DNA from 3 places in the Paenibacillus sp. RC73 genome. Region 3 is predicted to be linked to each of the others. Evidence: riboswitches for the same ligand, from Rfam matches in the RefSeq annotation. Region 3 holds a riboswitch; each other region holds the start of a gene.
The links. A riboswitch is a leader RNA that binds a small molecule or an ion and turns the genes downstream of it on or off. The one in region 3 is predicted to bind cyclic di-AMP.

Region 1 (3,126 bases), on a different contig from region 3:
AGGGCTGGGAACTGGAGGAAGGACGATGGATTGTCCGGAAATATAATTTTTCCAGTTTTATGAAAGGGATTGCATTCGTGGATGAAGTTGCTGCTATATCGGAAGCATTTAATCATCATCCATTTATTACGATTGATTATAAGACCGTGACCCTGCGTTTAACCTCCTGGGATGACGGTGGCATTATGGCCGTGGATATTAAGGAAGCCCAACAATATAATGAAGCTTTTGAGAAAATGCGTAGCAGTCATTGAGCTAATCGTGGTCTGTCGTATGATAAAAGCGCCTTCGATATACAACAATGCAGTTGTATGCCGAAGGCGCTTTTATCATAGAACATGAGGCTGGTGGTCGGGATGATATACCATACAATGAAATGGCTTCTTGCCATCGGGAGTCTGACGTTCATAGGTATCCGTAAGCTCAAATCCGGCTGCCTTGTAAGCCCGGATGGCGCGCCCATTCCAAGTCAGGACCTCCAGATCAATTTCATTCTCAGGGTTGCGTCGTCTGGCTTCCTCGGCAATTGCACGGACAAATTCGGCGCCTCTGCCATGTCCACACAATCCGGGATGCATTCCCAGACCTAGCCGGGTCACGCCAATCATCGGGAAATATTGAGCAAATCCGGTTAGTATGTTCTCGTCATCCAGTACGGCTACATATTGCTCCTGGCGAAGCGAGGGGCTTCCAAATTCGACCTCAAGCGCCTTCATTTGTTCCCAAGGTAACCAGCCGTATATATTGTAGGGTGAATCATAGCGCCACTCACATATCGCAGCCGCCTGCTGCTCGTCCATCGGCACGATTCGGTAGTTAGATATTGAGGCCGGCATGTCTTCCCATCCTCCTTTTACAAGTACTTAAACCATTAACAACAGATTGTAGACAAGTTGAAGGGGATTGGCAAGCGTGTTTATTTCATACCCAAGTCGGGTATACATTCAATAAGAAGGCTTTACTGCTCATATGCTCCCCCCGCCGTGACGGTAAAACCGACGATGTTCGCAAAAACTGAAACCTTTTGAGGTGTCAGTTCGTCAGTAAAGTTAACGTTTCTGATGTTGCGGACATAAAAAACCGCAATTGGATTCCGGCCAGAATCCAATTGCGGCTCAGGTTAGCTTGCTGTTCGTTAGTTATTCTACGTTGTCGTCATCAGGAGTTTCAGAAGCTACAGCGTGGTAAGCATCTGTGCTCATAATTCTTTTGGCACCGACATATCGGTTAGCGTAATAATTTTCGTTCAGTGAGCTAACAACTACACCACGTGAAGATGAGGAGTGAGCAAATTTCCCTTCACCCATGAAGATACCTACATGGGAAATGCCTCTACCTGTGGTGTTGAAGAACACCAGGTCTCCAGGTCTCATTTCATCGCGGGATACGGAAGATCCCATTTTGAATTGTGATCCGGATTGATGCGGCAGTTTAATTCCCAGTTTTTGATATACATACATTGTGAAGCCGGAGCAATCGAATCCGTCGAGTGTAGTGCCTCCGCTTCTGTAGCTCGTTCCTTTGGTATCTTGGATGACCTGGTCCATCTTGGAGTCTGCAAATGCACTGCCGCCACCGAATGTAAAAGATGTAAAGGCAATGGCAAGACCCATGGCTGCGATTGTTAGTTTCTTCTTCAAAAAAAAATACCCCTTCCAATGCCTGCGAGGTTAGCTTAAGGATTCGGTAGAAGGTTCCCCTATGACCACTCTGTTGCGAGATCAATTCACCCAAACTGGTTCCCCCGCTTCCTAGGTGCCAGGAATTAGGCTTAACTTAAGATGTGCACCTTGGAGAGCAGTATTCACGATAACGATGTTTTTAAGGTAAAGGTTACAATAAAGATTACAAAGTTGTTACTATCAGTTCACTGCGATTATTGTAACAAAGTTGGCTGGCTTTGGCAAATGTTTCATCGCAAAAAATCACAAAAAAATCTGCTCCCTTTATCGCGGGAACAGATTTTGTTAAGAGTATTCAGTTATGTGCCGTTTACATGGATAGGAATGGATATAGATAGTCGCCTTTCGACAGCCAGAAATTGCTCAGGAGGAACGGAGTGGGGGTTCAACCTCTGTCGGAGATATCGGTATGCCATAGGCGGTACTGTGAACTGATGTGCCATAGCCTGACCAGACTGGTAACAAAATGATACGTTTGCTGGAGAATGAGTGCCAGCATGCCAGTCCAAATCATCGCCACCGTGCCGAATAGGCCAAGGACAAGCAGCACACCTGCGCCGAGCAGAAGCGAAATACCGATAGCCGGAAGGATTTGGCGAAAGAAGGCGAGCAGCGACGACAGTATGGCGTGACCACCTACGGTGCCTAGCTGCATGTACAGGATGCACTGGCGGATGAACCAGCCATAAGCGATCCAACCGATGGCATAGGGCAGCACATGCAGCAGATAGGCGGGAGATTGCAGCGCCCCGGCTACGATAGGGTAGAGCCTCGGCACCACCCAGAAAGCAGGGAGCAGCAAGAGCCCAAGCTCGATGACGTAATAGATCAGCGATGATAAACCATGACGTTTCATTCCACGGAAAAAAGACAGACTTTGCGGCTCGGTCGCATGGGTGTGCAGACTTTGGTATATTCCCGCCCGGATGAAGGGGGTAATCAGTATACGCAGCACCGTTGCCCCCAGTAGTATCCACAGATACATATGAACCTCCCGGTTGTCTGTCAGGGCAATCTGGCTCTCCATCCAAAACAAGGTCTGCCCCAGTTCATTTTGACCCTGATCAGGGTAGCGCAGTAGTAGGGGAATAACGGCGGATTGTACCACCCGATAGAGAAAAACGCCCCATAGCAGTCGATACAAAAATAGAATGATGACAATATAAAATTGTATGCGCACAAGCGCCCAGCCTTCTTTTATAACGGTACGCATCTATAGACACCTCACCATGACAGACTTCCAAGCAGTGTCTCCAGCAGCTTGGTTACACTTATGCTCCAACGGGTCTGGGTTTTTTCGTTCAGTTCGTCCTTCAGACTGTTATTGATATGCTTGTTCTCCAGCGCAATCGTGTACAGTGGATCAACAATCACATGGGAGACCGGAGATGCACTTTTGAGTCGATAGGTGGTGCTTTTGCCCATGCCGTCCCAAGCCTTGAAT
Region 2 (3,126 bases), on a different contig from region 3:
TCAGGTCCGCCCAATCAATTAGCGGATCGGCCCCTTCCACCGTCGTATGCACCCGTGCGAGAGCATGTCTGATCGCTTCAGGCGAGGCATTCTCCACGCCAATATCCCCTTTGCGCGTCGCTTCTGCCTCTGGTATAAAGGCCTGCTTGCAGCCGGGCACCTTGGAGGCAATAATTTTGCGGATACGCTCCCCTGCATGATCGGGATCGGTCAAAATAATGACACCCCGCCGCTCCTGCGCCAGCGCAATTTTGCGCAGCGTCATTTTATTAATGGCGGAGCCCCCCGTTTCTATCGTATCCGCTTCGACAGCACGGCGAATAGCCACCGTATCATCCCGACCCTCTACCACGATCACTTCCTTGATCATTTGCGTTTCCCTCCACTGCTACACAGTCAGCTATATTCATCTTTCCCAGCTTTTGAAAACAAAATAAGAAGAGGGTATCCTCTTCTTAGCATGCATAACTATGATGTTAATACTATCGCATTGCCCTAAACATATACAACACGTTTTTAGTTCATTTCAGGCTTCACTGGTCCAATCACATATACGGTTTTACCGTGCTTCCGACCAAACTGATTGGCTTGACTCAAACTCTCATAATACACATCGATTTTGTGGCCTTTAATTGCGCCACCGGTATCCTCCGCACGGCGGAAGCCCACCCCTTCAATATACACCCACCAGCCGATTGGAATCACACTCGGATCGACAGCGATGGTGCGTCCTTCCGTGACACGCGTGCCGGATGCGGTACGTGTACCGATACCTGGCTCCTGTGACGAATACGCCGTCATGGAGACGTTTTGTAATACTTTGTTATATTTAAAATTCACACCTGCTTTACGGACAGCATTGTCCGAACTAACCCGTGTTGCCTTAACGGCATCTTCAGGACCGACGGAAGCAGCCAGAACGACCGGCTTTTTCTTCGTTCCTACCGCAATCACCTTATCCACACGATTCTGCGCGACTTCCTTGTTTACCAGCTGCTTGGATACCAATTTTCCGTCATGGTATACCTTTTGAACATGCTGGACCACAACACCCGTTTTACCGCTTTGGATGACCCGATTATCGCCTTTATAGAGACTTGGATCGGCCGTTTTGATGACCTGATAAGGTACCTGTTGCTTCTGTTCGACCTGCTGTTTCTTCACACGGATGATTTTTATGTCCATGTTAGACGAAACAGAAGCATCCAGAGCAGGATAAACTTTATCATTTGACGATAATTTATAGCCCGAGGTGCGAATGGCACCCTCTACTGTATTTTCTGTTGTGTACAATTTTTTCGTCTCATTGGCTAAGGATACTTTGACCTGATTGGCACGTTTGATGACTACGCGATCCCCATCCTGTACTGCTCCGTTCAGCGGCATCGAAACCGTATCATGCGGCTGAAGTGAAATAGAATGCTCTTTGAGCAAATCTTGGAGCTGGGATTGTCGGGTTTCTACCGCAGATGCCTTACCATCGATGACAAAAAAAACCTGTTTTTTAGATTCAGTGTACACCAGAATTGAAATCATAATCGTTAGTGCGATTAGAAAAATAGCAACCAAAGCAGCCTGGCGCACATTTTCTTGCTTCCAACGCAATACGTAAGACATGCTGGATGAGCGTGACTCATGGGTCTCCTCTTTTTGGAAAATGCCCATTTCCTCCGTCCTCCTTACATAGCCCGCCGTCTGGAGTAAGACATAGTTGAGATTGACGTGACTATAACAGATTTTCTACAAGACAAGCCCGTAATGCGACTGTCCTGCACCATGTACCCGTCTTCGCGGCATGCTGTCCTCCCCTGTTTAATCACAGTATGATGACAGATTTTCTTTTATTCACAACAAAAAAAGCCAGAGAAAGAGACTAGAGAGCTCTTTCGTGGCTTCCGGCATGTGCGAATATGCGGAAAAATCATGCACGAGATGGCTTCTCTCTTGTTACGCTTACGGGGTTAGCTGTCGGGTTCGGACGTAGAGAGACGCCCTAGCTTGGGTCAACCGCTCATGGCGGTCGCCTTCACATTCACCCCGAAGACCCAGAAAGAAATCGAAATACGGCCCCTCCACCTGTTCAATCCCATCCGGGAAAGGATTTCGGTCGAGCCGGCTGGCGGAAGAGACGCTCCCTTCTTGCCATACGCCGGACGTACTGTAAGCCATATCGGTTCCCCCGTTCCCTGTAAAAGGGACTCAGCGAGACTGGTTCATGAAATGAGCTGTTGATGTTTACACTCAAACAACAATTCACTGAAAAGATGATATCCTGTTTCTATGCATGTTGTAAAGCAGGTTTCAAGTACATTTTTCAAAATATTCGGTTAAAATATTGTAATATTCTTGAGTTTCCTGCAACAAATTCATGATTAGCTTCGTCTATCTCTTTATTTTGATCGATTTCTTCACTTTTTCACTTAATGTCAAATCGTTCCAAGGCATTTTGGGTCGTTATTGACACTAATTCCTCCACCGTAATTCCCTTGATTTGGGCAGCCGCCTCTGCGACCAGTCCCACGTGTGCGGACTCATTTCGCTTCCCGCGGAACGGATGAGGCGTTAGGTAGGGAGCGTCCGTTTCAATGAGCAGACGGTCCAGCGGCACCTGTGCGAGTACCTCCTTTGGCTGCTTGGCATTTTTGAACGTTATTGGCCCGCCAAAAGAGAGGTGAAAGCCCATATCCAGCACCATTTTAGCCGTCTCCCAGCTTCCGGAAAAGGAATGCATGACTCCGCCAACCTCACTCGCTTTTTCTTCACGCAAAATCTTAACAATATCTTCATGCGCATCCCGGTTATGGATGACAATTGGCATGTTCAGCTCACGAGCCAGTCCAATCTGGTTGCGTAGCACCCGATGCTGTACATCCTTCGGTGATGTGTCCCAATAATAATCCAGACCAATCTCCCCGATCGCCACGACTTTCTTATGACTGCATAACGATACAATCCATTCCATATCTCCCTCCTGCATCGTAATCGCATCCTGTGGGTGCCATCCAATCGCCGCATAAATAAAATCATACGTCTCAGCTAATTTCATCGTGGATGGAATCGTCTCACGATTAAATCCGATATTAATCATGCGGGTTACTCCCGCTTCGACAGCACGTGCTATAACTT
Region 3 (3,126 bases):
GAGTGCGCTCTCTGCGGATCGACAGGTTTCATCCAACAACATCGTGGATATATTTTGGAAATATCGCAGCTTTTACGTTACGGGTATCGGCTACACGTTGTTGCTGTCTGCGCTCGGGGTACTGTTCGGATTTATCATTGGTCTGATCATCTCTCTGCTGCGGATGAGTGGTGTACGTATCATTGAATGGTTGGGTACGGCCTACGTAGAGGTACTACGTGGTACACCTATGCTGGTACAGCTTATGATCATCCATTATGGAGTTGCTTTGACGCTGGGCGTCAATTTTACGCCACTTCAGTCCGGTATTATTACGTTATCTCTGAATAGCTCGGCATATCTGGCTGAAATTTTCCGTGCAGGTATCCAGGCAGTGGACCGTGGTCAGATGGAAGCAGCCCGTTCACTCGGTATGGGACGAGGCAAAGCTATGCGTCACGTCATTTTACCGCAAGCGTTCAAGTCTGTACTGCCTGCGATCGGCAATGAGTTTATTACGATTATTAAAGAGTCCTCCATCATTTCTACCATCGGTATGGTGGATATTATGTATCAGGCCCAAGTCATTAAGAACATCACCTACGAAGGATTAAGTCCGTTCGTCATCGCGGCTGCTATTTATTTTGTAATGACATTCAGCTTGTCGAAGCTGTTGGGTTTATGGGAAAGGAAGTTGAGAGCCAGTGATCACCGTTAAACAACTGCGTAAATCGTTCGGCAAAAATGAAATTTTAAAAGGCATTGATATAGATATTGCCAAAGGCGAGGTTGTTGTCGTCATTGGCCCGAGTGGTTCGGGGAAAAGTACATTTTTACGTTGTATGAATCTGCTGGAGCAGCCGACCGACGGGGAGATTTTGTTTGAGGGCGAGCCGATTACAGCCCGTGGTCATAATATTAATGCGACTCGTGAGAAAATGGGGATGGTGTTCCAGCATTTCAACCTGTTCCCGCACAAAACGGTGCTGCAAAATTTGACGCTTGCGCCGACTCAGGTTAGAGGCCAGTCCGTGAAGGAAGCGGAGAAAATTGCGCTAGAGCTACTGCGCACCGTTGGACTTGAAGACAAAAAGGACACCTATCCCAATCAGCTATCCGGTGGACAGAAGCAGCGGATTGCGATTGCACGCGCCTTGGCGATGCAGCCGCATGTGATGCTCTTCGATGAGCCGACTTCCGCTTTGGACCCTGAAATGGTCGGGGAGGTGCTGGACGTGATGAAGAAGCTGGCTGAGGGTGGCATGACGATGGTCATCGTGACACATGAAATGGGCTTTGCCCGCGAGGTAGGAGACCGCATTATCTTTATGGATAACGGTCAAATTGTGGAGCAAGGTACACCGGAGCAAGTTTTTGGCACTCCAAGCCATGATCGTACCCGGGATTTTCTTGCCAAGGTTTTGTAAGAAATGAGCTTATAAAGGCTATGAAGTAAGCCCTCCGCGGTGGAAGTTTGACGGGAGGGCTTTTTCTTTTTTTGTCATCCTCGTTCAGATTTTTGTAACTGATTTCGATTTCATGATGACAAAATTGTAACAGATGTAGTATGATGTTCAGGGTTCCCAACATTTTCATGCAGATAAGGTTACAAAATTGTGATATTATGCAGTGAGCCAAAACTTACCGGGGCAGCAGACAGCTACGACAGACGCTGAATGCGGGACCCAAAACCATGGGAAGTGCGGGGGACGTAACAACGGCAGTAACTTCTGATCCGTCTTCATACGAATGGATGGAAGGTTGCCTAGGGGTGAATTGCACAAAAGCATAGGGCTTCTCCTGAGTCCGAATCCGACAGCTAACTTCGCAGGCATAACAGAGGAGGTACATATCTTTTGAAACATCTGAAACGTATTGGAAAAACAATGAAATTTGCGGTGCTGGCAGCAGCCATTGCAGGATTGGCGCAGACAGCCGGGGTAGCCGACGCCGCTTCGCTTCATACCGCCAAGGAAGGTGATACCTTCTTTTTACTTGCTCAACGTTACGGGGTATCTGTAGAAGATCTGCAAAAGGAGAACCCGGATGTTGCCGCCAGCAATATATATGCAGGAGTGCAAATTAAGGTGCCGGACGAGAACAAGTTAAAGGCCGCTTCGGATTCGAAGCCTCAGCTTCTTTCCGAGAAAGCGCCAGCAGGTGACGGTCAACAGGTTGAAGCATGGGGCAAAACATTTAACTACAGCAAAGTAGTTGACGTGAAGGCCACAGCGTATTCCGCAGCAGCCAGTGAAAATGGAAAATGGGGAGCGGTGGACTATTTCGGAAATCCGCTTAAGCTCGGTACGATTGCGGTAGACCCCAACGTAATTCCGTTGGGTACGAAAGTGTTGGTTACAGGCTATTCCCACCCGGGGCTGCCCGATCAATCTTTTGTAGCGGTAGCACGCGATAAGGGCAGCGCCATCACGGGTAAACGGATTGATATTTTCATTCCAGGCAGCCCATCTTTTGTGAGTGACTTTGGTTTTCAGAATGTGAAGCTGTATGTCATTGATAAATAGACTTATGTAAGCAAATGAATTAAGTGAACATAATATATATTATGTAAACTATAATCTGTGATCTATAATCAAATAGCTTAATCGCAGGTTCAGATTCATATATGGGTCTTGTCGATTAATAAAGGGCTGTCTTGACGAGCAGAATGCATCTGCTGGTAAGACAGCCCTTTTTACTGTTATTTCCGCTCCGAGGTGTGAAGTAGCCGGGGAACCGTGACAAATTTGTAGCCCTTGGCTTTCAGCGACTGAATGAGACCCGGCAGGGATTGAACAGTGCCTTTCAGATTGGAACTTTGACCTCCACCTGCGTGCATTAAAATGATGGAGCCTGGTCCGGTAGCCGGGATCACATTACGCTGAATTTGTGTTTTACTGAGTCCCTTCCAATCGAGGGAGTCTACGTTCCAATTGACAATCATGTAGCCGTGTCGACGCGCCCACTGGATCTGAGGCTCCGTAATTTCACCATAGGGCGGGCGGATCAGCTTGGGTCGAAAGCCGACAGTGGCCTCCAAAATATGTTCTGTTTTCTTAATCTGGTTGCGAAAGCGTTCCGGTGAAGCCTTCCTAAAATCCGGATGGGTATAGGAATGGTTGCCCAAGGCATGGCCTTCACGTACGA

Region 1: it holds a riboswitch for cyclic di-AMP, as region 3 does, so the genes downstream of both, ABH897_RS26165 (C40 family peptidase) here and ABH897_RS13320 (3D domain-containing protein) in region 3, are expected to answer to the same signal.
Region 2: it holds a riboswitch for cyclic di-AMP, as region 3 does, so the genes downstream of both, ABH897_RS24845 (resuscitation-promoting factor) here and ABH897_RS13320 (3D domain-containing protein) in region 3, are expected to answer to the same signal.

What each region holds. Positions count from the first base shown of each region.
Region 1 covers NZ_JBIYCV010000019.1:15,891-19,016, forward strand. Annotated here, with positions in the region: gene ABH897_RS26155 (4a-hydroxytetrahydrobiopterin dehydratase) at 1-254, shown strand, start outside; gene ABH897_RS26160 (GNAT family N-acetyltransferase) at 330-836, opposite strand; gene ABH897_RS26165 (C40 family peptidase) at 1,140-1,640, opposite strand; cyclic di-AMP (ydaO/yuaA leader) riboswitch at 1,645-1,782, opposite strand; gene ABH897_RS26170 (hypothetical protein) at 2,068-2,895, opposite strand; gene ABH897_RS26175 (M1 family metallopeptidase) at 2,907-3,126, opposite strand, start outside.
Region 2 covers NZ_JBIYCV010000015.1:80,256-83,381, forward strand. Annotated here, with positions in the region: gene rnmV (ribonuclease M5) at 1-370, opposite strand, end outside; gene ABH897_RS24845 (resuscitation-promoting factor) at 517-1,665, opposite strand; cyclic di-AMP (ydaO/yuaA leader) riboswitch at 1,935-2,215, opposite strand; gene ABH897_RS24850 (TatD family hydrolase) at 2,417-3,126, opposite strand, start outside.
Region 3 covers NZ_JBIYCV010000005.1:19,657-22,782, forward strand. Annotated here, with positions in the region: gene ABH897_RS13310 (ABC transporter substrate-binding protein/permease) at 1-697, shown strand, start outside; gene ABH897_RS13315 (amino acid ABC transporter ATP-binding protein) at 684-1,406, shown strand; cyclic di-AMP (ydaO/yuaA leader) riboswitch at 1,653-1,828, shown strand; gene ABH897_RS13320 (3D domain-containing protein) at 1,836-2,504, shown strand; gene ABH897_RS13325 (polysaccharide deacetylase family protein) at 2,681-3,126, opposite strand, start outside.